DNA from 4 places in the Kitasatospora sp. cg17-2 genome. Region 2 is predicted to be linked to each of the others. Evidence: riboswitches for the same ligand, from Rfam matches in the RefSeq annotation. Region 2 holds a riboswitch; each other region holds the start of a gene.
What was found. Region 2 has a riboswitch for cyclic di-AMP ahead of ACW14Y_RS13510 (C40 family peptidase). Riboswitches for the same ligand answer to the same signal wherever they lie in the genome.

Region 1: it holds a riboswitch for cyclic di-AMP, as region 2 does, so the genes downstream of both, ACW14Y_RS33940 (M23 family metallopeptidase) here and ACW14Y_RS13510 (C40 family peptidase) in region 2, are expected to answer to the same signal.
Region 3: it holds a riboswitch for cyclic di-AMP, as region 2 does, so the genes downstream of both, ACW14Y_RS24440 (LysM peptidoglycan-binding domain-containing protein) here and ACW14Y_RS13510 (C40 family peptidase) in region 2, are expected to answer to the same signal.
Region 4: it holds a riboswitch for cyclic di-AMP, as region 2 does, so the genes downstream of both, ACW14Y_RS33190 (transglycosylase family protein) here and ACW14Y_RS13510 (C40 family peptidase) in region 2, are expected to answer to the same signal.

Annotation. Positions count from the first base shown of each region.
Region 1 covers NZ_CM132923.1:8,057,099-8,060,499, forward strand. The annotation lists gene ACW14Y_RS33935 (MFS transporter) at 1-994, opposite strand, end outside; cyclic di-AMP (ydaO/yuaA leader) riboswitch at 1,304-1,469, shown strand; gene ACW14Y_RS33940 (M23 family metallopeptidase) at 1,472-2,515, shown strand; gene ACW14Y_RS33945 (DUF2470 domain-containing protein) at 2,938-3,401, opposite strand, start outside.
Region 2 covers NZ_CM132923.1:3,309,172-3,312,572, forward strand. The annotation lists gene ACW14Y_RS13510 (C40 family peptidase) at 113-1,282, opposite strand; cyclic di-AMP (ydaO/yuaA leader) riboswitch at 1,293-1,449, opposite strand; gene ACW14Y_RS13515 (C40 family peptidase) at 1,789-2,832, opposite strand; gene ACW14Y_RS13520 (NYN domain-containing protein) at 3,045-3,401, opposite strand, start outside.
Region 3 covers NZ_CM132923.1:5,791,184-5,794,584, forward strand. The annotation lists gene ACW14Y_RS24435 (cytochrome P450 family protein) at 1-956, shown strand, start outside; cyclic di-AMP (ydaO/yuaA leader) riboswitch at 1,188-1,336, shown strand; gene ACW14Y_RS24440 (LysM peptidoglycan-binding domain-containing protein) at 1,342-2,304, shown strand; gene eno (phosphopyruvate hydratase) at 2,623-3,401, shown strand, end outside.
Region 4 covers NZ_CM132923.1:7,874,593-7,877,993, reverse strand. The annotation lists gene ACW14Y_RS33195 (hypothetical protein) at 1-1,623, opposite strand, end outside; cyclic di-AMP (ydaO/yuaA leader) riboswitch at 1,889-2,056, shown strand; gene ACW14Y_RS33190 (transglycosylase family protein) at 2,043-3,329, shown strand.

The sequences.
Region 1 (3,401 bases), 4.7 Mb from region 2:
TCCGCTTGCCCAGCCGGCCCGCCCGGGCGGAGAGCGCCAGCATGATCACGGTGATCGGCACCAGCGCGAGTCCGGAGACCAGCGGGGAGAAGCCGGAGACGATCTGCAGCTGGACGACCAGGAGGAAGAAGACCCCGCTGAACGCCGCGTACACGGCGAGGGTGACCAGGTTGACGGCGGTGAACAGCCGTGAGGAGAACAGGCCCAGCGGCAGCATCGGCTCCGGGGTGCGGCGCTCGACCACGATGAAGGCGGCGCCGAGCAGGAGCCCGGCCGCGCCGGTGACCCAGACCGTGGGGGAGAGGCCGCTCCCGGCGGCCGTCAGCGCATAGGTGAGGGAGCCGAGCGCGAGCGCGGCCAGTACCGCGCCGAGCACGTCGAAGCGCCCGGTCGAGCTCTCGTCCCGGCTCTCCGGGACGTGCCGGGCGGCCACCACGATCACCAACACGGCCAGCGGCAGGTTCAGCAGGAAGATCCAGCGCCAGCCCGGGCCGTCCACCAGCCAGCCGCCGAGGAACGGGCCGACCGCCGCCGACACCCCGCCGAGGCCGGACCAGAGACCGACCGCCGCCGAACGGTCGTCCGGATGGAACACCGCCTGGAGCATCGCCAGCGAGCCCGGGGTGAGCAGCGCCCCGCCGATGCCCTGCACGGCGCGGGCCGCGATCAGCACCTCGATGGTCGGGGCGGCGGCGCAGGCGGCGGACGCGGCGGCGAACCAGACCACGCCCAGCAGGAAGATCCGGCGCCGCCCGTACCGGTCGCCGAGCGCGCCGCCGAGCAGGATCAGGCCCGCCAGGGTGAGCAGATAGGCGTTGAGCGTCCATTGCAGGGCGGCGAGCTGAGCGCCGAGATCGGTGCCGATCCGGGGCAGGGCGACGTTCACGACGGTTCCGTCGAGCATCGCCATGCTGGAGCCGAGCACCGTCGCCAGAAGTACCCAGCGTCCCTGCGCGGTGCCCAACCGCAGGGTGCCGGCATCGGTGGTGGTCACGGCCCATGGTGGGGCTCCCGGGGCCGACGTGACAAGGGTCACCGGGGGTGTGTCGGAGATGTCCGTTCCGTGAGTGATCGTGTGCGGACTGATGACGACATCGGCGCAGGGTGGTGGATCACGTGCGCGCAGTGAATGGATTGTGTGCGTACTGTGCACATGTCTCATGCGGAGCGTCACCGTGTTCCGGACTTTGGTCCCGGGTTCCGGAGATCGACATTGCTTCACCCGAACGGATGGGTTTTAGTTCAGCGACCGCCCGGCGTCAGCCCGGGTGGCCACCGGGTGGAACGCCTAGTCCTGCCGCTGCCCGGTGGTTCGCAACGAACTCTGTACGGCAGGAGCGGGGGACCCACAGGTAAGTCGCCGGAACCGAATTGACGGTCCGGCTTGGGGTGAAGCCGCATTTCTCTGCGGCCGGGCAACTCCAGCCCGAACCCGACAGCTCACCTCGCAGGCGTCGGAGAGGACATTTCCATGCCCGCACAGGCTCGTCGTATCGCCATGCCCCGCGCCGTCCGCATCGGCATCGCCACCGCCGTCACCGGCGCCGCGTTCGCTCTCCCCCTGGTGACCACCGTCACCGCCCAGGCCCACGAGGCCCCGGCCGCCGGCCACACGCAGCAGACCAGCACCTGGACCGGCGCCACCAGCGTCGACGCCGCGCCGGCCGCCGCTGCCGAGGCCGCTCCGGCCGCTCCCGCCGCCGAGGCCGCCCCGGCCGCTCCGGTCGACTACAAGGTCGTCGGCGGGGACACCCTGTCGAAGATCGCCGACGCGAAGAACGTCGAGGGCGGCTGGAAGGCGCTGTTCGAGCACAACCGCTCGGTCATCGGTGCCAACCCGAACCTCATCTACCCGGGCCAGCAGCTCGCGCTCGGCGCCAAGGCCGCCGAGGCCGCCAAGCCGGCCGCTCCGGCCGAGGCTGCCAAGCCGGCCGCCCCCGCCGCCAAGGCGCAGGCCTCGCAGGACTCGGTGAAGCCGGCCGCTCCGGCCGCGAAGCCGGCGGCCCCGGCCGCCAAGCCCGCCGTCAAGCCCGCTGCCCAGCCCGCCGTTCAGGCCGTCGTCGCCCCGGTCGCGAAGCCGGCCACCGCGGCTCCGGTCGCCGCCACCTCCGGCTTCTTCGCCCCGCTGGCCAACCCGAAGCTCGGCACCGCCTACGGCGTGGCCGGCTCGATGTGGGCCTCCGGCCACCACACCGGCGCCGACTTCGTCGCTGCCACCGGCACCCCGCTGCGCGCGGTCGCGGCCGGCACCGTGGTGAAGGCCGGCAACGGCGGCGCCTACGGCAACGAGGTCGAGATCAAGCTCGCCGACGGCAAGTACGCCGAGTACGCGCACCTGTCCTCGATCGGCGTGTCGATCGGCCAGACCGTCACCGCCGGCCAGCAGATCGGCCTCTCGGGTGCGACCGGCAACGTGACCGGCCCGCACCTGCACTTCGAGATCCGCACCGGCTCGGAGTACGGCTCGGACATCGACCCGATCGCCTACCTGCGGGCGCACGGCGTCGCGATCTGACCTTCGGTCCGATCATCTGCCACCGCTGGGTGCGGGGCGAAACGACCTCCCGGAATGGTCATGTCGGGTGACCGCTGGACCGGGTGGACGCCGCATCTGAGTGGATCGACGGGCGCGGGACACGCCCGTCCTGCCGGCCGGCCCGGCTCGCGAGAGAGATCTCGTGGGCCGGGCCGGCCGTCGTCGTACCGGGGGGCGGAGAGGTGATCGGGGGTCAGGGGTGCTCGGGGGAGGGGTGGTTCGGCTGCTGTCGGGTTCGCTGCGCTGCTGGGTTCGGGGCGGCGTTGGGTTCGGGGCGGCGTTGGGTTCGGGGCGGCGTTGGGTTCGGGGCGGCGTTGGGTTCGGGGCGGCGTTGGGTTCGGGGCGGCGTTGGGTTCGGGGTCGCTGGGCTCGGGGCGCCGGCGGGTTCGGGGCTGCTGGGTTCAGGACCGGTGGGCGGCCGGCTCCTGCTCGGCGGCGGACAGCAGTTGGTGCACCCGGTGGCCGAACTCGTCGGCGTCGCGGGCCGGTTCGAGGAAGACCAGGCGGACGTCGCGGTGACCGTGCGGCTGGTCCAGGCGGAGCACCAGGCCGTACCGGTCGAGCGCGAGCGGACGGACCTCGGGGCGGTCGGCGAGCAGCGCCGGGTCGAGCAGCCGGGTGAGCACGGCGAGCGCGTCGGGGTGGTCGTCGGCGAGGTGGGTGAGCAGTCCGGCCTCGTAGCGGGCCAGCGGGTCGGGGGCGGCCGCCGCGAGGTCGGCACCGGTGATCGCGGTGGTGCCGTACGGGGTCGAGAGCACGGCGTGCGCGACGTCCAGACGGAGGTGCACGCTGAGGCCGTCGTCGGCGAGGTGGGCCAGGTGGAGCCGGCCGGCCAGGGTGAGACGCCCGCGGACCCGGTCGCGGA
Region 2 (3,401 bases):
TCGGACATCAGACCGGTTCGCCCGCCGGAGTTCCCGGTGACCGGGGGAAAGCCGCAGGCCCGGCCTCCCCTCGGGGGAGACCGGGCCTGCGAGGAGCCTGCCGACCCTGGGGTCAGAGGCGCACGATGGTGTTGACCGGCATGTTGGACGCCGACTCGTAGCGGACCGACGCGCCCGGCTTCGGGGCGTGGATGACCTGGCCGCCGCCGACGTAGATGCCGACGTGGTGGCGGTCGCCGTAGAAGATCACCAGGTCGCCGGGCTGGGCCTGGGAGATGTCCGAGCCGATCCGGGTACCGGCGTTGGCCTGCTCCTGCGAGGTGCGCGGCAGCGACACACCCGCCTGGGCGTACGCCCAGCCGGTGAGGCCGGAGCAGTCGAAGGAGTTCGGGCCGGTGGCGCCGTAGACGTACGGGGCGCCGAGCTTGCTCTCGGCGGCGGCGATCGCGGCGGCGGCGCGCGAGCCGTTGGCGGCGGGAGCGGCCGGCTTGGCCGCGGCGGCGGGAGCGGAGGCCGCCGGCGCCGACGCGGGCGCGCTCAGGTCGCTGCGGTTGGTGTCCCGGGTGGCGCGCTCGGCGTCCGCCTTCGCCTTGGCGGCCTTGGCGGCCTCGGCCTTCGCGGCGTCCGCCTTCGCCTTGGCCTCGGCGGCGGCCTTCTCCTCGGCCGCGCGGAGCGCCTGGCGCTCCTGCTCGGTGAGCGTGTTGAGCAGCTGCTGGGCCTTCGCCAGCTTGCCCTGGACCTCGTCCTTCGAGGTCTTCAGCTGCTGGGTGGTGGCCTCCAGCTCGCCGAGCTTGGTCTGGGTCTCGGTGCGGTCCTGGTCGAGCCTGCGCTGCTGCTCCTGGAGCTCCTTCAGCGCGCCGGACTGGGTGGAACCGGCCTGGTTCAGGGCGTCGGCCTGGCTGAGGAAGTTGTCCGGGCTGGAGGACAGCATCAGCTGGACGGTCTGCGATATGCCGCCGGTGCGGTACTGCTCACCGGCGATCTCGGAGAGGCCGCCCTGGGCCTCCGTCACCACGGACTGCTGGCGGGCCACCTTGTCCTGCAGCTCGGCGACCTGCTTCTGCAGCTCCTGCTGCTTGGCCTGGGCGCCGTTGTACTTCTCGGTCGCGACCTCGGCCTGCTCGTTGAGCTGGTCGACCTGCTCCTTGACCTGGTCCTTGGTCGGCGCGGGGTCGGCGTGGGCGCCGGACTGCGCGGAGAGGGCGACGGCAGCGGCGGCCAGACCGGTCATGATCGAGACCCGGGTGCGGCCGGCGGGCTTGGGACGACGATGGGACGCCACGAAGGCGGACTCCTTCTTCCTCATCCGCCTACCGGGTGAGCTGACGGGTTCGGGCGGAAGCGTGCCCTACGACGCCTCACCGTCCGCGCGAGCGGCCGACCTGGCGCCGATTCACCCCGGAGGAACGTGGTTCCCCGGCTCCGCTCCACAGCTGACCCCCGACTGCTGGGTCTGGTTCGGACGGGCACCTGAGGCCCCGCCCGGCTGCTTCGCGAACTCGGCGGCGAACCCCACCGCCACCCAGGCTGGGTGATCGACTGTGCGAGGTTCGAAGCACGACCCTAGTAACAGATCCGTGATCCGTTCAAATCCTTGTCAGAAAAAAGCCAGAAGAATACCCAAGTTCCTTTGTGAATATGACCGAGTGTGATCACATCCCCACATCAGGCTGATCATTTCCACCTGGACGGCCCAACGCCCGACCCAAACCCCAACGCCACCCCCGATCGGGGGTGGCGCTGATCACAGGGGCCGAAAACCGCCCCCGGGGGTGTCGTGGCGGGCCGTCAGACCCGGCGGATCGTGTTGATCGGCATGGCGTCGGCCTTCATCACCTTCACCACGTCACCGGTGTGCGGCGCGTGGACCACCATGCCGTTGCCGATGTACATACCGACGTGGCTGCGGTCGGGGCGGTAGATGATCAGGTCGCCCGGCTGGGCCTCGGCCAGCGAGGAGACCTTGCTGCCGTAGTTGCCCTGCGCCTGCGAGGTCCGCGGCAGCGAGACGCCGGCCTTCCCGTACGCCCAGACCATCAGGCCGGAGCAGTCGAAGGTGCTCGGACCCGTGGCACCCCAGACGTACGGAGAGCCCTGCTTGCCCATCGCGTTGGAGACCGCGGCCCCGGCCATGCCGCTGGCCTGCGGCAGGCTGCCCGGATCGGTGCGCTCGCTGCCGCGCGAGGCACGGTCGGACTGCTGCTGCGCCGCCTTCACGGCCGCGCGGTCGGCGGCGCTGAGCGAGTTCAGCAGGTCCTGGGCGTCCTTGAGCTTCTTGGCGACCTCGGCCTTGGACTGGTTCAGGTCCTTGGTCGTGGTGTCCAGCGAGGCCAGCACGGCGGCCGCCTCGACCTTCTGCTGGTCGAGCCGGCGCTGCTGGTCCTGCAGACCCTTGAGCGCCTCGGCCTGGCTGGAGCTGGCCTGCTGCACGCTGGAGGCCTTGTCCAGGTAGCCGGACGGGTCGGAGGTGAGCATCAGCTGGACGGACGGGTCGATGCCGCCGGTGCGGTACTGCTCGCCCGCCACCTCGGCCAGCCCCGCCTGAAGCTGGGTCATCTGCTCCTGGCCGCGGGCGACCTGGTCCTGGAGCTGGTCCGCCTGCTTGCGCAGCTGGTCGGCCCGCTCCTTGGCGCCGTTGAACCGCTCGGTGGCCTGCTCGGCCTCCTCGTTCAGCTGGTCGATCTGCGCCTTGACGTCGTCCTTCTTCGGGGACGGGCTCGGCGCTGCGTGGGCGGCGACCTGGGCGGAGAGAGCGACCGCGGTCGCAGCGGCCGCGGTGAGCACGGAGACCCGCGCGCGGCTCGGCTGCTTGGGACGGCGGTGGGAGGCCAAAAGGACCGGCTCCTTCTTCCAATGGCCTCACCCGATGGGGTGAGAATCCGGAAAATAGGTTTGACGCCAGACCCTAGTGAAGATCCACGTTTCGCGCCACTCCCACGATTGCCTGAACCTGCCGCCCGCACCCGGACTTCACGAAACCCGCACATGACCGCAATCCCGGCGCTGACCAGCCGTCATGACCGTCGGTGCGCGGCGTCCGGGAGCTACGGTCGGGCCAGCCGGTTCAGCAGCAGCACCGAGGCGACGGGGCGCGCGCCAGCCTTCCGCACGCCGTCCGCCACCTCCTTGTCCGCCGAGACCACCACCACCGGGCGGCCCTGCGGCTCCGCCCGGACCAGTCGGCGGATCAGCTCGTCCGCCGTCTCACCGGTCCGGCTGAACCGCACCCGCACCCCGCGCGGCGGCGCCATGATCACCGGCACGTCGAGGTCCTGGCCGTCGAACACACAGGTGACCTCCGCCTGGGTGCGCTGCGCCAGCATCGCCAGTCCGCCCAGCAGCCGGATCCGCTGCTGCTCCAGCGGCAGCGTCGGGTAGCCCGTCTTGGTGACGTTGTAGCC
Region 3 (3,401 bases), 2.5 Mb from region 2:
AGGCCTTCACCCCGCGCCGGGTGGCCGCCTTCGAGCCCCGGGTGCAGCAGCTGACCGACCGGCTGATCGACGGCTTCGCGACGCGCGGATCCGCCGACCTCATCCACGAGTTCGCCTTCCCGCTCCCCATCTACGCGATCTGCGACCTGCTCGGGGTGCCGGCCGAGGACCAGGACGACTTCCGGGACTGGGCCGGGATGATGATCCGGCACGGCGGCGGCCAACGCGGCGGTGTGGGGCGGGCGGTGAAGCGGATGCGGGCCTACCTCGCGGAGCTGATCCACCGCAAGCGCGCGGATCCCGGGGACGACCTGATCTCGGGGCTCATCCGGGCCAGCGACCACGGCGAGCACCTCACCGAGAACGAGGCCGCGGCGATGGCCTTCATCCTGCTCTTCGCGGGGTTCGAGACGACGGTGAACCTGATCGGCAACGGCGTCTACGCGCTGCTGCGCAATCCGGGGCAGCGGGCCCTGCTCCAGGAGTCGATCGGGCGCGGCGAGAGCGCGCTGCTGGAGACCGGGATCGAGGAACTCCTTCGCTACGACGGCCCGGTGGAGATGGCCACCTGGCGGTTCGCGACGAGTCCGCTGACCATCGGCGGGGTGGAGATCCCGGTCGGCGACCCGGTGCTGGTGGTGCTCGCGGCGGCGGACCGGGACCCGGCGCGGTTCGCGGACGAGAACACCCTCGACCTGGCCCGGGCGGACAACCCGCACCTGGGCTTCGGGCACGGCATCCACTACTGCATCGGCGCCCCGCTGGCGCGCCTGGAGGGGCGGGCCGCGCTGACCACCCTGCTGTCCCGGCTGCCGGACCTCCGGCTCGCCGCGGATCCGGAGGAACTGCGCTGGCGCGGTGGTCTGATCATGCGCGGACTTCGTGAACTTCCGGTGGAATTCACGCCGGAAGCGACCTCGGTGACAACCTCCGCCGACCCCTCGGCAGTTCATTGAGGGGGGCTCACGACACGCTGACGCCGAGTCTCCACGGCCAGGAACCGACCGGCGTGAATCTCCATCAACCCGGACATACCTCTTCGGTTGGTAGGCAATCCATCACCTGACGTGATTTCCGTGTGATAGCGGCGATATGAGCTTGTGATTGCTCTGAAGATCTGTCTACTCTCCGGGGAGCCCGCGGAAGCGGGTCCCGTGCGCGGAACGCCGAGTCCTGCCCGCCGCGTCACCGGAAACCGACCAGAACCCTGGGCAGGGGCGGGGGAACCAGGTCTTGCGCCGTCTCCCACGGCTTGGGGTGAAGCCGCCTCCGCGCGGCCGGGCCACCTCCCGGTCCGAACCCGACAGCTCACCTCGCAGGCGTGCGGAGAGGGACTTCCTCATGCTGTTCGTCGGAACCGGCCGTCATCGTCGCCGCACCCAGACCGAGAAGGCCATCGCCGTCGCCGGTGTCGCCGGCGTCGGGCTGGCGATGCCGATCCTCACCGCCACCGGCGCCTCGGCCGCCCCGGCCTCGACCTGGGACGCCGTCGCCCAGTGCGAGAGCGGGGGCAACTGGGGCATCAACACCGGCAACGGCTTCTACGGCGGCCTGCAGTTCACCTCCAGCACCTGGAAGGCGTTCGGCGGCACCTCGTACGCGCCGCAGGCCAACCAGGCATCGAAGGCGGCGCAGATCACCGTCGCCGAGAAGGTGCTGGCCTCGCAGGGTCCGGGCGCCTGGCCGGTGTGCTCCAAGAAGGCTGGCCTGAGCAAGGGCGGTGCCCCGGCGGCGGTCGACACCTCGACGGACGCCGCCCCGGCCGCCCCGAAGCCGCAGGCCCCGCAGGCGCAGATCGAGCAGCAGGCCCCGAAGGCCGCGCCGAAGCACGCCGCCCCCAAGTCGCAGGCCCCGCAGGCCCAGCAGGCTCCGCAGACCCAGCAGTACGCGCCGAAGCACGCCGCCCAGCCGGCGCCGCAGGTCCAGCAGCAGGCGCAGCAGCAGACCCAGTCGCAGGCGCCGTCGTTCTCCGGCCGGTCCGGCTGGGACGCCGACGCCAAGGTGTTCTGGTACCAGAACAACGGCGCCTGGTACTGGACCAGCCACCAGGGCGTGTACCAGCAGTACGCGGGTCAGGGCACCGCCGCCGCACCGCAGCAGGCGCAGCAGACCCGGCAGGCCCCGCAGGTCCAGCAGGCGCAGGGCGGCCAGGGCTACACCGTCCGCGACGGCGACACGCTCGCCGGGATCGCGACCGCGCAGGGTGTCCAGGGCGGCTGGCAGGCCCTGTACGACGGCAACCGCGGCACCGTCGGCGGCGACCCGGACCTGATCGTCCCCGGCCAGGTCCTCGCCCTCGGCTGACGCCCGCGCCCACTGGCCGCCCGGCCGCCTGCCCTCCTGCCGGCCCGTCACCGGACAGGCGGACAGGCGGCCGGGCGGGCAGGTCCGTCGGACCGGCCCGTTCCGCCCCCGTTCCGCCGCCGGTCCGTCCCGCGGCGTCCGCGGCCGGGCAACCAGGTGAACTACCGGTGGGTAGCACGGCCACACGCTGAGACGGAGCCGAGGTCGACGTGGCCCGGACAGCCGGTGCGGTTAGGCTCTGGTCGTAACGACTCCGCAATCGTCCGGTCGACGGCACCCCACTGTCAGCCGGTACCTGCTTCCGCTAGGAGATGCCTCGTGCCGTCCATCGATGTCGTCGTAGCCCGTGAGATTCTCGACTCGCGCGGCAACCCCACGGTCGAGGTCGAGGTCGGCCTCGACGACGGCAGCACCGGCCGTGCCGCTGTCCCGTCGGGTGCCTCCACCGGTGCCTTCGAGGCCCTGGAGCTCCGCGACGGCGACAAGAACCGCTACTTCGGCAAGGGCGTGGAGAAGGCCGTCCTGGCCGTCATCGAGCAGATCGGCCCGGAGCTGGTCGGCTACGACGCCACCGAGCAGCGCCTGATCGACCAGGCCATGCTCGACCTGGACGCCACCCCGGACAAGTCCTCGCTCGGCGCCAACGCCATCCTGGGCGTCTCGCTGGCCGTCGCGCACGCCGCCTCCGAGGCCAGCGACCTGCCGCTGTTCCGCTACCTGGGCGGCCCGAACGCGCACGTCCTGCCGGTCCCGATGATGAACATCCTCAACGGCGGCTCGCACGCGGACTCCAACGTCGACATCCAGGAGTTCATGATCGCTCCGATCGGCGCGGAGTCCTTCTCCGAGGCCGTCCGCTGGGGCGTCGAGGTCTACCACACGCTCAAGGGCGTGCTGAAGGAGCGCGGCCTCTCCACCGGTCTGGGCGACGAGGGCGGCTTCGCCCCGAACCTGGACTCCAACCGCGAGGCCCTCGACCTCATCGTCGAGGCCATCCAGAAGGCCGGCTACGTGCCGGGCAAGGACATCGCGCTGGCCCTGGACGTCGCCGCCTCCGAGTTCTTCGAGGACGGCGCCTACCAGTTCGAGGGCAAGGG
Region 4 (3,401 bases), 4.6 Mb from region 2:
GAAGATGCCGTCCTGCAGGTTGTTGTGGGCCAGGCAGCGCTGGAAGGTCCAGACGCCCTCGCTGTTCTCCGGCCACTCGAAGCCCGAGGCGCCGGTGGCGCCCTGCACCCCGACGGCGACGCAGTCCACGGCCTTGCCGCCGGTGCCCGCGCCGAGGTTGAAGCCGGTCAGCCGGTAGGCCCGGGGGTTGGGTTCGAGCAGGGTGCGGGAGGCGACGCAGGACTCGTAGACGATGTCGTCGGAGGGCTGCTGGGGGGTGCGGGTGTCCAGCGGGCCGTCCCACCAGTAGGCGTCCTCCCAGGTCTCGTGGCTGACGCAGCTGCGGAAGGTGATGCCGTGGCTGGCGTGCGGCACGAACGCATGGCTGCCCGCGTCGCGGACGACCACGCCCTCGACCACGGTGCCCCGGGTGGCGTCGCCGAGCCGGTGGAAGTGCAGTCCGTACCGGCCGAGCACCGGCGCGGTGACGGGCGCGGTGCCGTCCGGGCCCCGCCAGGTCTCCTTGGTGTCGGCGCGCGGTCCGACCCAGCGCAGCGCGGTGTGCCGGACGTCGGCCCGGCGGGTGCTGGTGAGGTGGACGTGGGCGCGGCCCTTGGCGCTGCCCTCGACCCGGACGCTGCGGGTGAGGTTGAGCAGTTCGGCACCGACCGTGACGCCCCCTCCGGCGGCGACCCTGGGGTGCGGGTACTTGAGCGGGGTGGTCAGGGTGACGGTGGTTCCGCTGACGGACCGGACGGTGACGAGGTCGTAGGCGGCGGCGAAGCCGTCCTGGTCGGGCGGGCCGGTCGGGGTGACGGCCAGTTCGTCGCCGGGGAGCCAGCCGGCGGGCGGGGCCGCCAGGTTGACGACGGTGTCGCCGGCCCTGAGCTCTCGCTCGGCGCGGACCCAGGCGGTCTTGGCGGCGCCGTCCAGCCGCAGGTAGCCGGCGCCGGTGACCCAGAGGCCCACATCGGTGTCGACCACTTTCATGCCGTCACCCTGGAAGCGCTTCTCGTCGACGGTGGGGAAGCGGAGGGTGTGGACCCGGTCGCCGTCGGGGGCGAGGGCGAGGGCGCCGCGGATCTCGACGTTGCCCGCGGCGGCGAGGGTGAGGGTGCGGTCGGCGGCGAAGGTGAGACTGCCGCCCGGCTCGACCAGCAGGGAGCCGACCTCGGCGTCGGTGTCGAGCAGGACCTTGTCGGTGATCCGGACGGCGCTGCGCGGTCCGGGCGGGCTGCCGCCCCAGCCGGCCCGGTCGGACCAGCGGCGGCCGCCCTGGTCGACGGTGGGCGCGGGGGCGGGCTGCTCGGGGGGCCCGGTGCCCGGGGCGGCGGTGCCCGGCGGGGCGGCGCCGTGGCCGCCGTCCTGGCCCATCGGGGCGCCCTCCCCGGGCGGGCCGGAGCCGACGACGGCGGCCGGGGTGACCAGCCGGGTCTCGCCGCTCAGCGAACGGCGCAGGACCTCCTCGCCGCTGATCGCCGCGAAGGCGGTGCCGACGGCCAGCCAGCGCAGTAATGCGCGGCGGGTTACGGGAGTTCGGGGTGGTTCGGGCGGGATGTCCGCTCTGCGATGTTTTGCCCTGCGGTGCGCCCCGCGCGGCCTGGTGGCCGGACGGGCGGCGTCCGGGTCCTCGTCGATGCCCATCGGTGCGTAGCCCTCCCCCCGGGCGGCTGCGTCTGCGCCGGCATGGTGCCGACGCTCTGAAGCATAGGCAGTTGTGTTGGCCATGACGGGCGTTGCCGGAAATCGGTCATTTCTGATCATGAAGGACAGCGGTTCAGCACGTCTTTCGTAAACTGTGACGGTCATCACACATGTTTGCGGTTTGAAGCCGCCTCTGCTTAACGTGCTCCCCGTTCGTGGCCACACGGACCCAGCCCGTCCGCGACGCCGAGTCCTGCCGTCGGGCGTGCTGGCAGCGCAATACATCACGGCAGGAGCGGGGGAACCACAGGTAGTTCGCCCAGGACCGGTCCTCGGACCGGACCCGGGCTAGGGGTGAAGCCGCGTCCACAGCGCGGCCGGGCAACTCCGGCCCGAATCCGACAGCTCACCTCGCAGGCGTGGGAGAGGACCACGTCTTCATGCTGCCCACCAACGGCACCCGTCTGTCCGGCCGTACCCGTCGCGCGATCGCCGCCCTCGGCGTCGCGGGCATCGGCCTCACCGTCCCCTGCCTCACCGCCGGCACCGCCTCGGCCGCCTCCGTCGCCACCTGGGACAAGGTCGCCCAGTGCGAGAGCACCGGCAACTGGAGCATCAACACCGGCAACGGCTTCTACGGCGGCCTCCAGTTCACCAACTCCACCTGGGCCGAGTTCGGCGGCACCTCCTTCGCCGCCCGGGCCGACCTCGCCACCAAGGACCAGCAGATAGCGATCGCCGAGAAGGTGCTCGCCGTGCAGGGCCCCGGCGCCTGGCCGGTCTGCTCGGTCCAGGCCGGTCTGACCAAGGGCGGCACCCCCGCCGCCGTGGACACCTCCGCGACCACCGCGCCGGCCGCCAAGACCCCGGCCCCGGCTCCGGCCCCCGCCACCAAGCCCGCCGCCAAGCCGGCCGAGAAGCCGGCCGCCAAGCCCGAGAACCCGGCCCCGGCCGCCTCCGACGCCGCCCAGCAGCGCACCGGCGCCCAGGACTGGCAGAAGTGGCACCGCCAGGCGGGCCAGGAGGCCTCCGCCGACTACACCGTGGTCGCCGGCGACTGGCTCTCCTCCATCGCCGACAAGAACAACGTCCAGGGCGGCTGGGAGCGGCTGTACGAGCTCAACCGCTCCACCCTGTCCGAGGGCCCGCACAGCATCTACCCGGGCCAGCACCTGACCCTCGGCGACCGCGCCGGGGCGAAGGCTCCGGCCGCCGACAGGTCCGGCCAGGGCTTCGACTGGTTCAACCGCGCCAAGGACGCCCAGAACGGCTCCGGGACGGCCGCCGAGCCCGCCGCCGACACCACCGCGAAGGCCGAGACCCCGGCCCCCGCCCCGGCCGCCACGGGCAGCATGGCCGCCGCCGTCTCCTTCGCCCAGTCGAAGGTCGGCCAGGCCTACGTCTACGGCGGCACCGGCAACGGCGGCTGGGACTGCTCCGGCCTGACCCAGGCCGCGCTGCGGGCCGCGGGCGTCTCCGTCCCGCGCGTCGCCGCCGACCAGGCCGCCGCGTCCACGCACGTCTCGCTGGACTCGCTCAAGGCGGGCGACCTGCTGTTCTGGTCCAACAACGGCCAGGACTCCGGCGTCTACCACGTCGCGCTCTACATCGGCGACGGCAAGTACGTCGAGGCCGCCAACCCGAGCTCGGGCGTCCGGCTCCAGACCGTCGCCAACTGGGCGCCGGACTTCGCCGGCCGGGTCTGATCCGGTAGTACCTCGGCCCCCGGGAGAGTCGTCGCTCCTCGCCCGGGGGCCGAGGCCTGCCCCGGTGCGGCC